DNA from 2 places in the Clostridium sp. BNL1100 genome. Region 2 is predicted to be linked to the other one. Evidence: riboswitches for the same ligand, from Rfam matches in the RefSeq annotation. Region 2 holds a riboswitch; the other holds the start of a gene.

Region 1 (7,814 bases), 1.7 Mb from region 2:
CTGAAATATAGATTTTAATATAAGTGATCCGGTTATAAGTGGCTCGTTATTCGACCGTGGTTTCCTATGCATGATATCCTTTTCTGCCGGTAATCGTTCAAATACAATAGAACATGTAGGATCAATAATTAGTTCCAGCAAAACAACGTTTACAGGTAATAAAACCAAAGGCATATGAAGCAACGGTGCCAAAAGTGCTATTAATGCAATTGGTATATGTATTACTAGAATATATCCTATTGCTTTTCTGATGTTATCGTAAATTCTTCTGCCATCCCCTACCGATTCGACAATGGTAGAGAAATTATCATCAAGAAGAATCATATCGGATGCTTCCTTTGCAACCCCTGTTCCCCTTTTACCCATGGCTATTCCGATATCCGCATACTTTAAGGCAGGGGCATCGTTTACACCGTCACCCGTCATTGCAACGATTTCACCATTATCACGCAGGGCCTTTACAATCCTCATCTTGTGTCTTGGCATAACTCTGGCAAATATATTTGTATTCTTAACTTTTTCCAGTAATACTTCATCCTGCATTATTTCAAGTTCCTGCCCGGTTATTACGTTGTTGCTGTGGTTGATGCCTATTTCACGTGCTATGGATTGTGCCGTAATTCCGTTATCGCCTGTTATCATAATTACTCTTAATCCTGCCGACTTACAAACATCGATTGATTCCATCACCTCATCTCTTGGAGGGTCCTGTAAACCTATAAGACCAACAAAATCTAACTTACATTCCTTCAATGTATCAGGATATTCTTTCATATCTGTACTTCTTGCAACTGCAATAACTCTATAACCCTCGGTTGCCAACATTTTTTGCCGTTTGGCAACATTGTTCATATCTTCTTCGGTAAGGCAACATAGGGGTAGTACGCTTTCAGGACTTCCCTTGGCTGCTAATGTTGCAGAGTTGTTTATGCTCCATACATGCCCCATCATTTTAGTATCTGAACTAAATGAATATTCATAAAGTAATGGGTTTTTAAATATATCCTCTTTATGAGCTCCATGACTCTCAATGTACTTTAGTAATGCCTTTTCCATTGGATCATAAGGCTCGATTTCACATGCTAATGCTGCCCAGTAAGCCAATTCATAATCGTCAAAACCATTAAACGGGCATGCCTCCTTTACACTCATTTGATTTTTTGTAAGTGTTCCGGTTTTGTCAACGCATAATACAGAAACTGACCCCAAGGTTTCAACAGAAGGCATTTTCCTTACAAGTGAATTCTTCTTTGCAAGTCTCCAGGCTCCCATTGCCAAAAATACAGTAAGAACAACCGGAAATTCCTCAGGTATCATTGCCATAGCCAGAGTAATACCTGAAAGAATACTGTCAACTATACTCCCTGTATGAATAAGTGTAATTACCGAAACCAAGATAAATAAGCACAATCCTATTAAAGCACAAATTTTCACAAGGTTTCTGGTTTGCTTTTCAAGAGGTGTTGGCCGTTCTGGTACACCAAGAATGTCTGTTCCAATTTTACCGTATTGTGTATCCTTGCCTATTGAAAAAACTTTGGCAATAGCACTGCCTTGTATTACAGTTGTCCCTGCATAACAAACATCTTTTCTCCAGAAATCTTCACTATTTTTATTGTTTTCATTGCTATCACCGTATGCCTTTTTCCATACGATTTCGGATTCCCCTGTCAGTGAAGATTCGTCCACTCCAAAGTCAAACATCTCAATGATTCTGGCATCAGCGGGAATTTTCTCGCCCTCCTCCAATATCATCAAATCGTTAATGGTTATTTCTCTGCTTTCAATACTTGTAATGCGACTGGCCCTGACTACACGTATTCTTGGAGAGGCTAATTCTTTTAATGCCTCCAGAGTTTTGTCCGTTCTCCATTCCTGAATAAAGCTGATTCCGGTCATAAATGTAACAAAGCATATCATTATAACACCGTCTCGTGCTTCTCCCAGAAAAAAGTATATAATTGCAGTACAAAATAGAAGTAAAAACATGGGTTCTTTAAAAACACCCAGAATTCTTATAAAAAGGTTCTTCTTTTTCTCAGAATTAAGTTCATTCATACCATATTTTATTTGATTTTCAGTAGCTTGATTATCAGTAAGTCCTGAATAGTCACCTTTAAAACCAAAAAACTTTGACATACTTCCTCCTTGTATTATAGAAATAAAAAATACATTGGCATTAAAAAAACCTGTGAGACTAAAAATACTTAGTCCCACAGGTTTATAACCTGTTGCCGTTTTCGGCCCAGCCCCACGCAGCTATCTTGCAATGTCGTTAGCTGCATCGCCTGCTCTAAATTAAAGTTTATTAAATTCAATATAGTACATTGTATTATATTGATGTTAAAAGTGTCAACAAAATCATAAAACAAATATTAATATTCTTAAGTCAATACTTAATATTATTAATTAATTGAGAATAATTATTAATTATTAATGATAATTAATATCAATTTTCAGGCCTGGATTAAGTAGCGTGAACCAATTAATTAAAAATAAAAAGCCTATATCGGCTAGTGACCGATATAGGCTTAACTAATATCTAATGTTATTTATAAAGAGGATATTTATTGCAAAGAATTTCAGCTCTCTTTGAAACATTGGATTTTGAATTTTCAAAATCTGTAATTGTGAGATAAATCAAGTCTGCAATTTCTTTCATATCTTCCTCATTCATTCCTCTGCTTGTTACAGCTGGGGTACCGAGTCTTATACCACTAGTGATAAATGGACTCTGAGTATCAAATGGAATACCGTTTTTGTTACATGTTATACATACTTCATCCAATCTGTGCTGAGCTTCCTTACCTGTAATATTCATATTAGTCAGGTTAACAAGCATAAGGTGATTGTCGGTACCGTCAGAAACAAGTTTGAAACCTTTTTCCATAAGTCCTGAAGCCAAAGCTTTGGCATTTTTAACAATGTTCTGCTGATATGTTTTGAATTCATCAGTAAGTGCTTCCTTGAAGCTAACTGCCTTAGCAGCAATAACATGCATCAATGGGCCACCCTGATTTCCTGGGAACACAGCACTGTCGATTTTCTTTGCATATTCCTGCTTGCAGAGAATCATACCACCTCTTGGGCCTCTTAATGTCTTGTGAGTTGTAGTTGTTACAACATCAGCATATGGAACAGGACTTGGATGCAATCCGGCAGCAACAAGACCTGCGATGTGAGCCATATCAACCATAAGAATTGCACCAACTTCATCTGCAATTTCTCTGAATGCTTTAAAATCAAGTGTTCTTGGATATGCACTTGCTCCTGCTACAATTATTTTTGGTGAGTTTTCCTTAGCGGTTTTTCTCAACTCATCATAATCTATGTAACAGTTGTCCTCTCTTACGCCAAATGGTACAACATTGTAGTATTTTCCTGATATATTAACAGGACTACCATGGCTTAAATGCCCTCCGTGTGCAAGATTCATTCCAAGAATGGTATCTCCGGGATTCAGGAAAGCAAAGTAAACTGCTGTGTTAGCCTGTGCTCCGGAATGTGGCTGAACATTTGCATGATCTGCCCCAAAAATTTGTTTTGCTCTGTCAATAGCCAACTGTTCAACTATATCAACGTACTCGCAGCCACCGTAATATCTTTTGCCGGGATAACCCTCAGCATATTTGTTCGTTAATGGTGTGCCAAGTGCCTCTATAACAGCATCACTTACAAAGTTCTCAGAAGCAATTAATTCTATCTTATTTCTTTGTCTGTTAACTTCCAGCTCAATAGCTTCTGCTAATTGAGGGTCCATCTTCTTTATTGTATCAATATTGTACATAAAATGCCTCCACTCCAATGTCACTAAATTATGACATTTGCTCGTTATTTTATCCACGCAAGTAAAATTATAATAAAATAACCATATATATGTCAATTAAATATGCAAATATCGCACTTATATTACATATTTATGCATTATTCAATTACTTTGTACAGTTCATCAGGGCCGGGAGCATCAATGTCCACTACAGTCCCTTCTTGCTTACTCATCAGTATTCTTCCAGAATTTTTGTCAGTAATTAATCCGATTATGGATGCCTTAATATTATTTTTTTCAAGAAGTCTTACTAAACCTTCGCCATCCTGACAGGTTATAATCATACATCCACTGGAAATTAGTCTTAAAGGATTTATTCCAAAGTAGTCACAAATTCGACAGGTAACAGGCTCAATCGGTATGGAGTCCTTATTTATAGTTATGCCCGTACAAGATGCCTCTGCGATTTCCCAAGCAGCTCCAAGTACTCCTCCTTCAGTAATATCATGCATTGATGTTGCACCAAACCCTCCTGCAAGAACCCCTTCGGGGACTACACTTATGGAATTTATAAAACTTTTTGCATATTGAAGCTCGCTTTTATCAAGATAAGTCGATAATTCATTTTCAAAATCACCTGCAATAATTGCAGTACCCTCAAGTCCGGCACTTTTGGTTAAAATAACACTGTCTCCCGGTTTTGCTCCTGTAGATGATATAACTTTACTTTTAAGCGCTTTACCTACACAGGTTGTAGACAAAATAATTTTATTAACTGCAGGTGTCACCTCTGTATGGCCTCCGATAATTTCTACATTGAGTTGTCCGGCAGTTTCACAAACCTGTTCCATAAGCTGTTCCAGCTCGGTTTCTGTCGTTCCGACTGGACATAATATAGTAACCATTATGCCCAACGGCTCAACACCGGAAGAAGCTATATCATTACAGGATATATGAACAGCAAGCCGTCCTGTATTTTTACCGGCAGCTGTTATTGGGTCCGTAGACATGACACATGCATATTTATCAAATTCTATTGCGGCACAATCCTCACCAATTCCGGGACGCATAATAACTTCTTTTCTGAAGGTATTAATTTTTCCAATAATTATTTTATTTAATATTTCGTTTGGTATTTTACCAGCTTCCATGTATTATCTTTTAGCCTCCTGAGCCTATAACCGGCCTTAATGTTGCAGTTATTTAAATAGTATAGCATAAGAAACGGATTAAAACAGGGGTATCGCCTGATTTAATCCGCTAAGTTTGATTTTTACTGGTTGTTTTAAGATTCAGTTTCAACACTGCCTTCAGTAGCTGCCAATTGGTCTTTTGCCAACTGATACTGTTCTCTGGCCATGTCGATTAATTTTGGATTACTTCTTGCTCCACTGGAGGAAACAATTCTGCTGAACCAAAGTACTGATTCATTGAGTTTCCCAATTCGTCTGTATAGCTCTGCTATTATGTACATACAAGTGTATTCGTCAAGTTTGTCCAGCGGAAACCGCTCTTTTTGATACGCTTCATTGTAAGCTTCTACCGCAAAAGTTAGAAAATCTATTTCCTTTTTATCCTCTTTTGCTCTGTAAAGCCAAGCAATTCTAAGACAAACTTTAGCTATTTCACTGCTTTTGGCCTTTCTTACCTGAAGATTAAAAAGAGCAAGTTTAAATGCTTCCAAAGCATTATCAACATCTCTTTCACCTAAAAAGCTTCTTCTGGTCCAATGGCTGGAAATCTTATCTCGTATTACAGGAATGTCCCTTGTAAATATATTATCAAACTTATCCTGCAACGCTGCATAACCGCAATTTTCGCAGACCCAGACATCGTAGAATAGTACATTAATACCTTCATAATATACACACAAGTCCGTATCTCTGGATTTTACTCTGCACCCTTTTGTCTTGACTTTGGTGACCTCAATTTCCCTGTTACAAACAGGACATATAACTTTTTTGTTGTAAAGTAAATCATTCATGGCAATACCCCTAGTCTTTTTAATCAGTCAATTTCCCTAATTCATAAGTTTTTTTGTACACAGCATTCTCCTATGACAGGCTTATAAATATCTGTACTAATTTTTTAACTATTTATTTTGCCGCCCTTATCATTATATGATTTTTCTATATATTATTACTTTTCAATCTTTACTCAATTATAGACAATTTTCAAGCATGCTAAAAAATTGTTATAAAATAGTGATACCCGGATTTATATCTTTGTTAAAGATATTTTACCATAATTATAAATGTATGTGGGTCTTTTGCAAAAAAATCACCATATTTTCATTATTTCCTATCAAATGTCTTAATCTATTCATATAAATTTATGGCTTTATAATAATTACTTCGGTATTTTCAACTGCAGTATTTATAAGCGGCTCAAAATCAACAACTGACTCGGACTTTAGTATTTTCTCAAGCTTTGGCTTGGTTTGAGGGTGTTTTGCAACAAACACGGTACAGCAATCTTCATACGGAAGTACTGAAGTATCAAAAGTTTCAATTCTCCGTGCTATATCCACCACTTCGACCTTGTCCATACCAATCAGTGGCCTGAATACAGGCATATTTACAGCGGCATCCGTACAGTAAAGACTCTGCATGGTCTGACTGGCAACCTGTCCCATACTTTCCCCGGTAATAAGTGCCATGGCATTTACTTTTTCAGCTATTTGCTCGGCAATCTTCATCATAATCCTTCGCATAATAATGGTAAGTTGCTCTTCAGGACAATTGTCGTTGATTTTAAGTTGTATCTCTGTAAATGGAACAACATGAAGCCGGATTTTACCACAGTATTGAGCCATAATCTGAGCCAGATCAATTACTTTTTGCTTTGCTCTTTCACTAGTATAAGGGTAGCTATAAAAATGTATTGCTTCAATCTCCACACCTCTTTTACCCATCATCCATCCTGCTACAGGACTGTCAATTCCTCCTGAAAGAAGCAGAAGTGCTTTACCGTTTGACCCAAGAGGCATTCCGCCCTGTGCCTTTAGTGTTTCAGAATAAATATAAGTGCTTTCTCTTACTTCAAGATAAAGTATAAAATCAGGATTTTTAACATCAACAGATAATCCTTCAATATTTTCTAATATAAAGCCTCCAACATCCGCACTGATTTCAGGCGACTGCATGGGAAACCTTTTGTTACCTCTTTTAGTCTCAACCTTGAAAGTCTTGTATCCCTTTTCTTCTACTAGTTTAGATGCCATTTTAAGAGAAGTAGCCTTGATTGTCTCATATTCGGTTTCAATCTTCCAGACAGGGCTTACAGAAACAACACCAAATACCTTGGCTACCTTTGCAAGCACCGAATCAAAGTCATAGTTTTCTTCCTGAGGTTCAATGTAAATTCTGCCCTGAGACTTTATTACCTTGGCTTTTCCAAACTTAAAAATCGCACTCTTTATATTTCCAATAAGTTTATCTTCAAAAACGGGCCTGTTTAAACCCTTTAGAATTATCTCGCCATAGCGTACCAATATTATATTATTCATCTCTTACCTCCACGTTTTATACTTATAATCGGAATAATTTCTTTGAGAGCCTCAATGGTTTCGTCCATTTCACATATATCGTTGGTGTGTGATAAACTGAAACGTATTGCACCGTCTATATACTTAGAACTAACACCCATGGCTTTTAATACATGACTGTGATGTGTCTTACGTGAAGAACATGCCGAGCCTGTTGAAACAAATATATTTTTTTGTTCAAGGTGATGCAGCAGTACTTCCGATTTTAAATTTGGGAATGAAACATTTATAATGTACGGTGATGCACTATCGGGAGAGTTGACAACCGATTCCTCAAATGTTTCATTTACCCTTTTTACAAAATGGTTTCTAAGTTCATTTGTTTTTTTATAATTATCATCAAGCCTTGAAAATATAATTTCTGCTGCCATTCCAAAGCCGCAAATACCCGGTACATTTTCAGTACCCGACCTCAATGTAGATTCCTGGCCTCCGCCTATTAAAACAGGTTTCAATCTCACTCCTTTACGGATATACAACCCTCCAACACCTTTGGGACCG
Region 2 (7,814 bases):
CCGCTCATAATTGCGGTTGCCCTTGCGCTGGTCATCATTTTCTGCGGCATATCCGAATACATTCGGCTGGTTATTATTGCACAGGGTGTTCGGGACGCAGTACAATCCGCTGTCATTTCGACAGTGAACGACAGTTATGATGATGTTTATCACGGAGTGCGAGAAGGATACAGCGGTGCTTATCAGCCATCGGCGGATGATTTTGAAGAAAGTCTGGACTATAGTGACATTTACGGACTTCTGGACGAACTGCTGGGGCTGCGTTATGCAGGCGGCTATCATGTGAAATACGCCGGAGATGTGGTAGAATTCAAGCTCTCCAGGCTGTCGGTGGACTTGCAGAATATGCCGCTGGCACCCGGCAGCCCCGACAATAATGATGGCTTTCTAGCCGATGCGGTAATTCGGCTGGAGGTTCCGGTTCGGTTCGGGGGTAAATTGCTCCCCCCAATGCAGATCAACCTCAAAGTACAGGCCAAATATATGCCCTTGTTTTAACAATTTTCGGATTTTCCTGGACTTCTGAAAAAACTTGTAGTATGGTGTGTCATTGAAAAAACACATTAACCTTTTACACAAAAGGAGGTAGTTTGAATGAAACTGACAGACAAAACAAAAAAGAGGCTCACCCTAACCGGACTCGGTGTGGTATGCGTAGTCCTTGTCATAGCCATATCCTCGCAATTCAAGACAGAAAAGCCGGTAGATGTGCCAATCCAGCCCTCTCCGACCATGTCGGGGGTAGTCAACCCCAGTGCGGAACCCCCGACATCCGCCGCAGCGCCGACAACGAAACCGGAGGTAAGCGTTTCACCTATTGATCCAACTGCAACACCGGTCGTGACCGCAGGCACGGATACAGCTGATTCCAGCGGTAAGGATCAAAGCCTGCAGGCAGAGCCTACCAAGCCTGCAGCTCCTACAGAAAAACCTACACCCAAGCCGGAAACTTCTACAAAAGATACAAGCAAAGCACCCGAATATAAGCCGGAGGATACGGTAAAAACTGAACCCAAGGAACCTTCAGGTGGTGAGAAAAAAGATGGCAAGATTTATGTCCCCGGATTTGGCTGGATAGACGATGAAGGTGGGGCTGTTGATCAAAAAACAGTAGGTGGTGAAGGTGATATCAATAAACAGGTTGGAGATATGGACTGAAGATAGTTCTTTAATAAGCTAAAAGCACCGAGTTTTCGGTGCTTTTTGTTGTTCAAGGAGGGTTTAAATGAAACGACAACTCAGCATTTTTTTCGCATTAGTACTGCTGATTTCTTTAGTTTTGCCTATTAAAGCCTACGCTGAGGGGGATGGCAACATAGACCACGGTGGCGGCGGAATGGGCAGTGGTACAAGCGAAAACTATTGGAATTCCGGGAATGAGGGTGTCAGGATAACTGTTATTCGGGGAAGTGACAGAACAGCAGTCACCACTCCCATTGACTTCACCAATAAAACGCCCGCGGTAGCCGTACATTTCGGAAAAGTATCAAAGATAGCATATACAAATGGAAGCTCTATTACACCATCTACGTCAACATATTCGTGTATAAAAGTTGAAATACCTCTTCCACGAATTATAAGCTCCGACAGCGGGCAAGCCAGCATTGAGGAAATTAAGCGATATTTCTGCTCGGAATATGTTTTAATGCGTATTGCCGATGTTACCGGCATGAACTACGATATACTAATCAACGGCGAGTATAAGCTTCTGCTGGAGCCCATCGCATACATGACATTCCAGGGCATCAAGATGGCAATGACCGCTACCGAAGCGGCACTTTACGACCAGCAGTTGGGTGGAGGGCTGCGCAGCAAGATGGTGTCTCTCAGCCATAAAAACTTACCTCTTGCAATGTTCCTCGAAACACCCGACCTCGGCTATCCTGCATGGTCGGGTTCCCGGACATCCCCGGCTTCCAACGCAGATATCATCGCAGCTCTCGGCATTGGAATTGTCCGGTTCAATGAAACACTGGCCGATCCGCCTGAAGTTACAACTTATAATTATGAGTACCGGGTTAATACTGAGGTTATCACCTCAGTCACAGTTCGCGGCGGTCAGGCCGATCCCGATCACCCGGTGACGGTGCGCTTCACTATCGGCGGTCAAACCTATACCGTAAGCGGAGTGTATTATCCGGAGGGTGACCGCCAGCTTGTGTGGGTACGGTGGCGGACACCTTCCACACCGCAGACTATGACCATTCAGGTGGCGGTATCAGGAGGCGGCTCTGCCGGCAGTGGTACCATCACCGCTAAAATCGTAGATCTCTCCGGCAACGATCCGCCCAACCCCGTTGCGGATGACCGTAACGACAGCTATACCGCGCCGGCCGTTCCCAATAAGGCACAGACAACATCGTCCTCCTGGGGAATCTGGCGTCCATGGTGGCATGAATATTGGGTTTGGGAAAGCGACTGGAACTGGCACGGCGACGGAGAAGGCGGAGGCAGCTGGGAGGATGACGGCGAATGGGTGGACAAGGGCTGGTGGGAGTTCGATTGGGACGCTTACCATGCCAGTCTTTCCGCATCCATGAGTATCGTGCCGGATGACAAAAACCCAACCGCATACGGAAAAACCATGAAATCAGGGTATGGCGTAAATCAATATACAACCGCCAATGTCAGCACCAATCAGTCATCAGCAGTGACCGATGCACAAACTGCGGTTACCTATTTTCCTGAATTTCAGTACAAAACATACTGGCGACTGCTGAAACGCACACAGACCGGTTATAACTCCAAATTCGAATTTGCGTCCAATAAATACTCAACTTATAAGCGCAGAACGCAGTTCACCCCGATCTGGTTCCCTGATGGAAGCTATACGCCATACACATGGCTGATCGATTGTTGGACGCCAACTGGTATGCTCAGTATGAACCTTACCGACTCGGTGACCATTCGTGGAAGCCTTTGGGATGACTGGCATATCGCGCCGGTAAAGCCGTAAACAACAGAAAAAGAAACAGGATCGCAGGGCATAGCTTTGCGGTCTTTTTCTTTGCAAAAATCAAATATGAAATATGAAAGGTGGTTAATCTTTATGAAATTCAAACGAATCCTGCCTATCCTTTGCGTAGTGCTCATGCTGGTCTGTGTGTTCAGCACAACCGCTTATGCCGCGCCGAGCGGTGACGTGGCCGGAGCGATCGAAGGCACCTGGAACGATGCTTCTGATCAGATCAAGACCGTCGTTAATAAGGTTGTCTTCCCGGCAATCGATCTGATCCTGGCGGTGTTTTTCTTTGCAAAATTGGCGATGGCGTATTTCGATTACAGGAAGCATGGCCAGTTTGAATGGGCCGCGCCTGCTATTTTGTTCGCCTGTCTTGTGTTTGCCCTGACTTGTCCACTATACATCTGGGGCATTTTGGGGATGTAGTAGAAAAGCACCGAGTAGCCTTAAAGAAAGCTACTTGGTGCTGATTTGCCTTAAGGCTTACAACCAAGCGATGTACGGCGGGCCAAACTCATAGCTGGAGGGAAAAATGCCTCACCGTATTGTTCAGTTAAGTACCTTTTGGAGCGAAAGAGCGAAAAAGAATGCAGTTGTTTGCAGATCACAAAAAGTTCCTTTCTCACGTGCACTTCACGGCACAGGATGAAATTAGACTGTACCGTGAAGTGCATTTAGGAGAGCTACAGTTATTTTTTGCGCAGCTTTTTTATCAGCTTCACGATTTCATACCAGAATACCGCCACAGCCGCAATGCCCACAGCAGTAAAAAACATAGGAGCAGACAGCGGAGCCAGCTTCAGAAACGCATTCAATGGAGAATATAGAATGACCCCCAGCATTGCAAGTGTTCCAAAGTTCACCGCCCACATCACCTTATCTTTCACAAGGCGTTTTATCGACTGCGCTGCTAAATCGTGGTCGGAGCTGTTCACCTGTACTAAGAACAGATTGGAAAGCATGATAATGGTAAGCCCCATTGCACGAGCTGTGGGTGCGCCTGCTGCATTGCCATCAAGTATCGTATAATAAGCACCAAAGGATGCGGCGAAAATAACCAGTCCTTGCAGAACGCTTTTGAAAAGAATGGTTGCAGTGAGCAGCTTCTCTTTCGGATCGCGCGGCTTGCGCTCCATAATATCCATTTCAGCAGGCTGTCGCTCCAGCACAATGGAGCAGGTCGGGTCAATTAATAGTTCCAGCAGCACAACGTGCAACGGCAGTAGCAAGAGCGCAGTGGGCGCGATGCCAAGCATAGGGGCAAGCAAGGATGCAAATGCAATCGGGATGTGGATAGTGAACACGTAGCCAACCGCTTTGCGGATGTTGTCATAAATACGTCTTCCGTCCTTCACCGTCTCTACAATGGTTGTAAAGTTATCGTCCATCAAAATCAGGTCGGCGGCTTCACGAGAAACCTCGCTGCCGCGCTTTCCCATGGCAATGCCAATATCGGCGTATTTCAGTGCAGAGGCATCATTCACACCATCACCTGTCATGGCAACAATCTCGCCGTTTTCCTTAAATGCCTTAACAATCCGCATTTTGTGTTCCGGTACAACACGCGAGAAGATTGAAACATCTTTCACCTCTTCACGAAGCTCCTCATCACTCATTTCGCTTAACATATCGCCAGTGATGATATGATCGCTGTTTGGCATACCAATTTTCTTGGCAATCGAGGAAGCGGTGATACCATTGTCGCCCGTAATCATCACCACACGAATACCGGCCTTGTTGCAAACGGCAATATCGGCTTTTACGCTTTCACGAGGAGGGTCTGCAAGACCGATCAGGCCGCAGAGTGTCAATGTGCAGTCGGTGATTTGAGCAGGTATTTCTGCTTCACTTTGGGGTTTCGCGGTGGCTACTGCAATGACGCGAAGGCCTTCCTTGGACATTTCCATGATTTTACGTTCAGCGATTTTTCTTTTTTCATTGCTCATGTTGCAGATAGTCAAAATCCGTTCGGGAGAGCCTTTTGCTGCAATGACAAGCTCTCCGTTTCTGCGCCAGACATGACCCATCATTTTCAGCTCGTTGGTGAACGCGTATTCGCTGACCAGCTCTCCGCTGAAAAGATGTTCCTTGGAGATGCCAAGATTGTCGCAGTGGGAAAGCATCGCTTTTTCCATGGGGTCGTAGGCATCTGTTTCGCAGCCGAGTCCCATGGTTTCACACAATGTATGGTTATCTCCATCCAGTGCCCATACATCTTGCACTGTCATTTGATTCATGGTAATGGTGCCGGTTTTGTCTACGCAAAGTACTGATACCGCACCCAATGTTTCCACGGAAGGAAGCTTACGCACCAAAGATTGCTTTTTGGCAAGCCGCCATGCGCCCATAGAAAGGAACACGGTAAGAATAACCGGAAATTCCTCGGGTATCATCGCCATCGCAAGGGTAATGCCGGAAAGAATGCTTTCAATCAGTCGGTCGCCTATGGCATGGTCCGGAATATTGAACCATGTGAATAAACCCACCAGGGCGAACAGGACTGCGGCAATCCCCGCACATAGCTTAACAAGGCTACCAGTTTGCTTTTGCAGAGGTGTATCCTCATCAGGTGCGGCGGTCACATTTGCACCGATTTTACCGTATTCAGTGACGGCACCAATTTTATCCACACAAACGGTTGCCGTGCCTTGTGTGACCAAGGTGCCTGCGTAACAATAGTCTCGACGCCAATAATCGGTGGTCGGCTCGGCGTTCTCGGTGGGGAGTTTCCAAACGCCCTCTGCTTCGCCAGTTAGGGAGGATTCATCCACACAGAGGTCGCTGCACTTTACCACAATGCCGTCGGCGGGGATTTTGATGCCCTCGTAGATCATCATCAGGTCACCGGGAACAAGATCAGCACTGGCAATGGTCTGCTCCTTGCAGTCACGGATGACGGTGATATGTGGCGCAGACAGGTCTTTGAGGGCATTGAGTGTTTTGTCGGTTTTCCACTCTTGAATGATGTCAATACTGATGATGCAGATGACAAACACCAGCATGATTGCTCCGTCTCTCGGCTCACCGAGAATGAAATAGATGATTGCCGCTACGATGAGCAGCAGAAACATCGGCTCACAGATGATGTGCAGAGCCTTAGAGAAAAAGTTCTGCTTTTTACCCTGCGTCAGTTCATTCTTACCGTACTTCTCCTGTAGCTTGTGTGCTTCGGCAGCGGTAAGGCCTGCCATGTTTGGTTTGTTGCTTGTCATAAAAGTTACCTCCGTTTAGCCTTTCGGCATTCGTTCGATAGCTCTATGGCACTCCATTTTTCGGGGTCGTTGTTCCATTTGGGTATAAAAATAGCACACCTATGGAACATACTACTGTCCCGCAGATGTGCATAAATTGCAATCTGTTGCCACTCGTTGGGTGGCCCGGCCCCATGACCTCCGTTAAAAGGTTCATCGCCTGCTCAGTTTGTACTGTTGATCTCGCATCCACAATCGGATGTAATGCAGTGCAAAGAGATTACTAGACCATTATATGCACTACCTTATCCTTTGTCAACCACAATGCGATATTCTAATACTTATTGAACGATAACAAGGAGGACTTCGTATGAAGGTAAAAATCCGTTCACCGTCCTTATCCAAGGATGGACTGGCAGATACTTGGAATGTAAAAAAGAGAGCAGGCCGGCTTCTTGTTAATGGATTTGGCCTGCTCAAATTAGCATATCCCCTTATGTGAGATGAAGGAGGTAAGGACAAATGAACAAAGATACTTTTTGGAGAATTATAGACGAGGTTAATTCAGAGACAGATCAAAACAATCAATCTACTATCTTGAAAGTGACCGAGAAAAAACTCTTGGCGTTTTCGTCAAAGGATATTATAGATTGGCACAATATAAAAAAGGTGTATATGGATTTAGCCTACCGAAACGATTTATGGGCGGCCTGCGCCGCAACGCAGTCTCACAGCACAGATGATGGTTTTATTGACTTTCGCTCTTGGTTGATATCGAGAGGAAGAGAAGTCCACATGGACGCTCTAAACGACCCTGATACGCTGGCCGAACATGACTTTCCAATAGGTACAGCAGACTTTGAGTCATATGGATATGTTGCGCATGACTGTTATGCGGTCCAAATGGCGATGGAAAGCAAAGGCTTAAATTCTTTCCTACTGGATTATAGTTCTTGGCTTACGGGAAATTCGGCCACGCTGAATGACTTTTATGAATGCCACCCTAAAAAGGGAGTGAGTAATGAGCAACGCATTGCTGCCGCCTACCTCAGAGCATTATCTCAAGTGTACGACATCTACAACGCAACCGAGCAACAATCGCTGAGTGAAGAAACTACTGCGGAGATCATGGCGGAAATTAGAATCAGGCCAGACATTGACCCTGACTGGAGTATTAATAATTTGCCCCAAATGTTACCTTGTCTGTGTGAGAAATACAATGTTGAGGAAATGCACGATGATATGGAGTTTAATATGAAGTAAGGATCAACTGTCAGATACTTAGCACGTAATTAGCGTAACCAATTGACTTTCAATGCATAAAGTGATATTATAATGGCAAGAATATTAAACGAAAATCATGATTATAATATCACTTGTGGAGGTGAGAATATGGAACAAATCGGATATGGAGAACACATTTCCGACACTGTCAGAAATATGCCTTATGAGTCAGCAATCCAAACCGAGGACATAGCTGAGCAGTTGGCGGTGAAGTATGCACTTCCATACGATAAGGCCAAAACCTTAACCAATGTCAAGCTGAAACGGATGGCAGACAAAGGTGAAATTGAAAGACTGCAAAAAGGAGTATACTGCCATGTGAAGCAAACCGTCTTTGGGAAAGTTACGCCCAGCATTGATGAAGTGGTGATAAAAAC

What was found. Region 2 has a riboswitch for nickel and cobalt ahead of CLO1100_RS17020 (cation-translocating P-type ATPase). Riboswitches for the same ligand answer to the same signal wherever they lie in the genome.
Region 1: it holds a riboswitch for nickel and cobalt, as region 2 does, so the genes downstream of both, CLO1100_RS09590 (cation-translocating P-type ATPase) here and CLO1100_RS17020 (cation-translocating P-type ATPase) in region 2, are expected to answer to the same signal.

Annotation. Positions count from the first base shown of each region.
Region 1 is NC_016791.1:2,313,697-2,321,510, forward strand. Features, by position in the region: gene CLO1100_RS09590 (cation-translocating P-type ATPase) at 1-2,139, opposite strand, end outside; NiCo riboswitch at 2,207-2,306, opposite strand; gene glyA (serine hydroxymethyltransferase) at 2,549-3,787, opposite strand; gene CLO1100_RS09600 (AIR synthase family protein) at 3,925-4,917, opposite strand; gene CLO1100_RS09605 (DUF2225 domain-containing protein) at 5,052-5,750, opposite strand; gene thiI (tRNA uracil 4-sulfurtransferase ThiI) at 6,099-7,274, opposite strand; gene CLO1100_RS09615 (cysteine desulfurase family protein) at 7,271-7,814, opposite strand, start outside.
Region 2 is NC_016791.1:4,004,938-4,012,751, reverse strand. Features, by position in the region: gene CLO1100_RS17040 (hypothetical protein) at 1-498, shown strand, start outside; gene CLO1100_RS17035 (DUF6550 family protein) at 595-1,158, shown strand; gene CLO1100_RS17030 (hypothetical protein) at 1,226-2,956, shown strand; gene CLO1100_RS17025 (DUF3852 domain-containing protein) at 3,050-3,388, shown strand; gene CLO1100_RS17020 (cation-translocating P-type ATPase) at 3,652-6,174, opposite strand; NiCo riboswitch at 6,287-6,391, opposite strand; gene CLO1100_RS21315 (hypothetical protein) at 6,524-6,655, shown strand; gene CLO1100_RS20080 (DUF4240 domain-containing protein) at 6,676-7,416, shown strand; gene CLO1100_RS17010 (DUF6088 family protein) at 7,546-7,814, shown strand, end outside.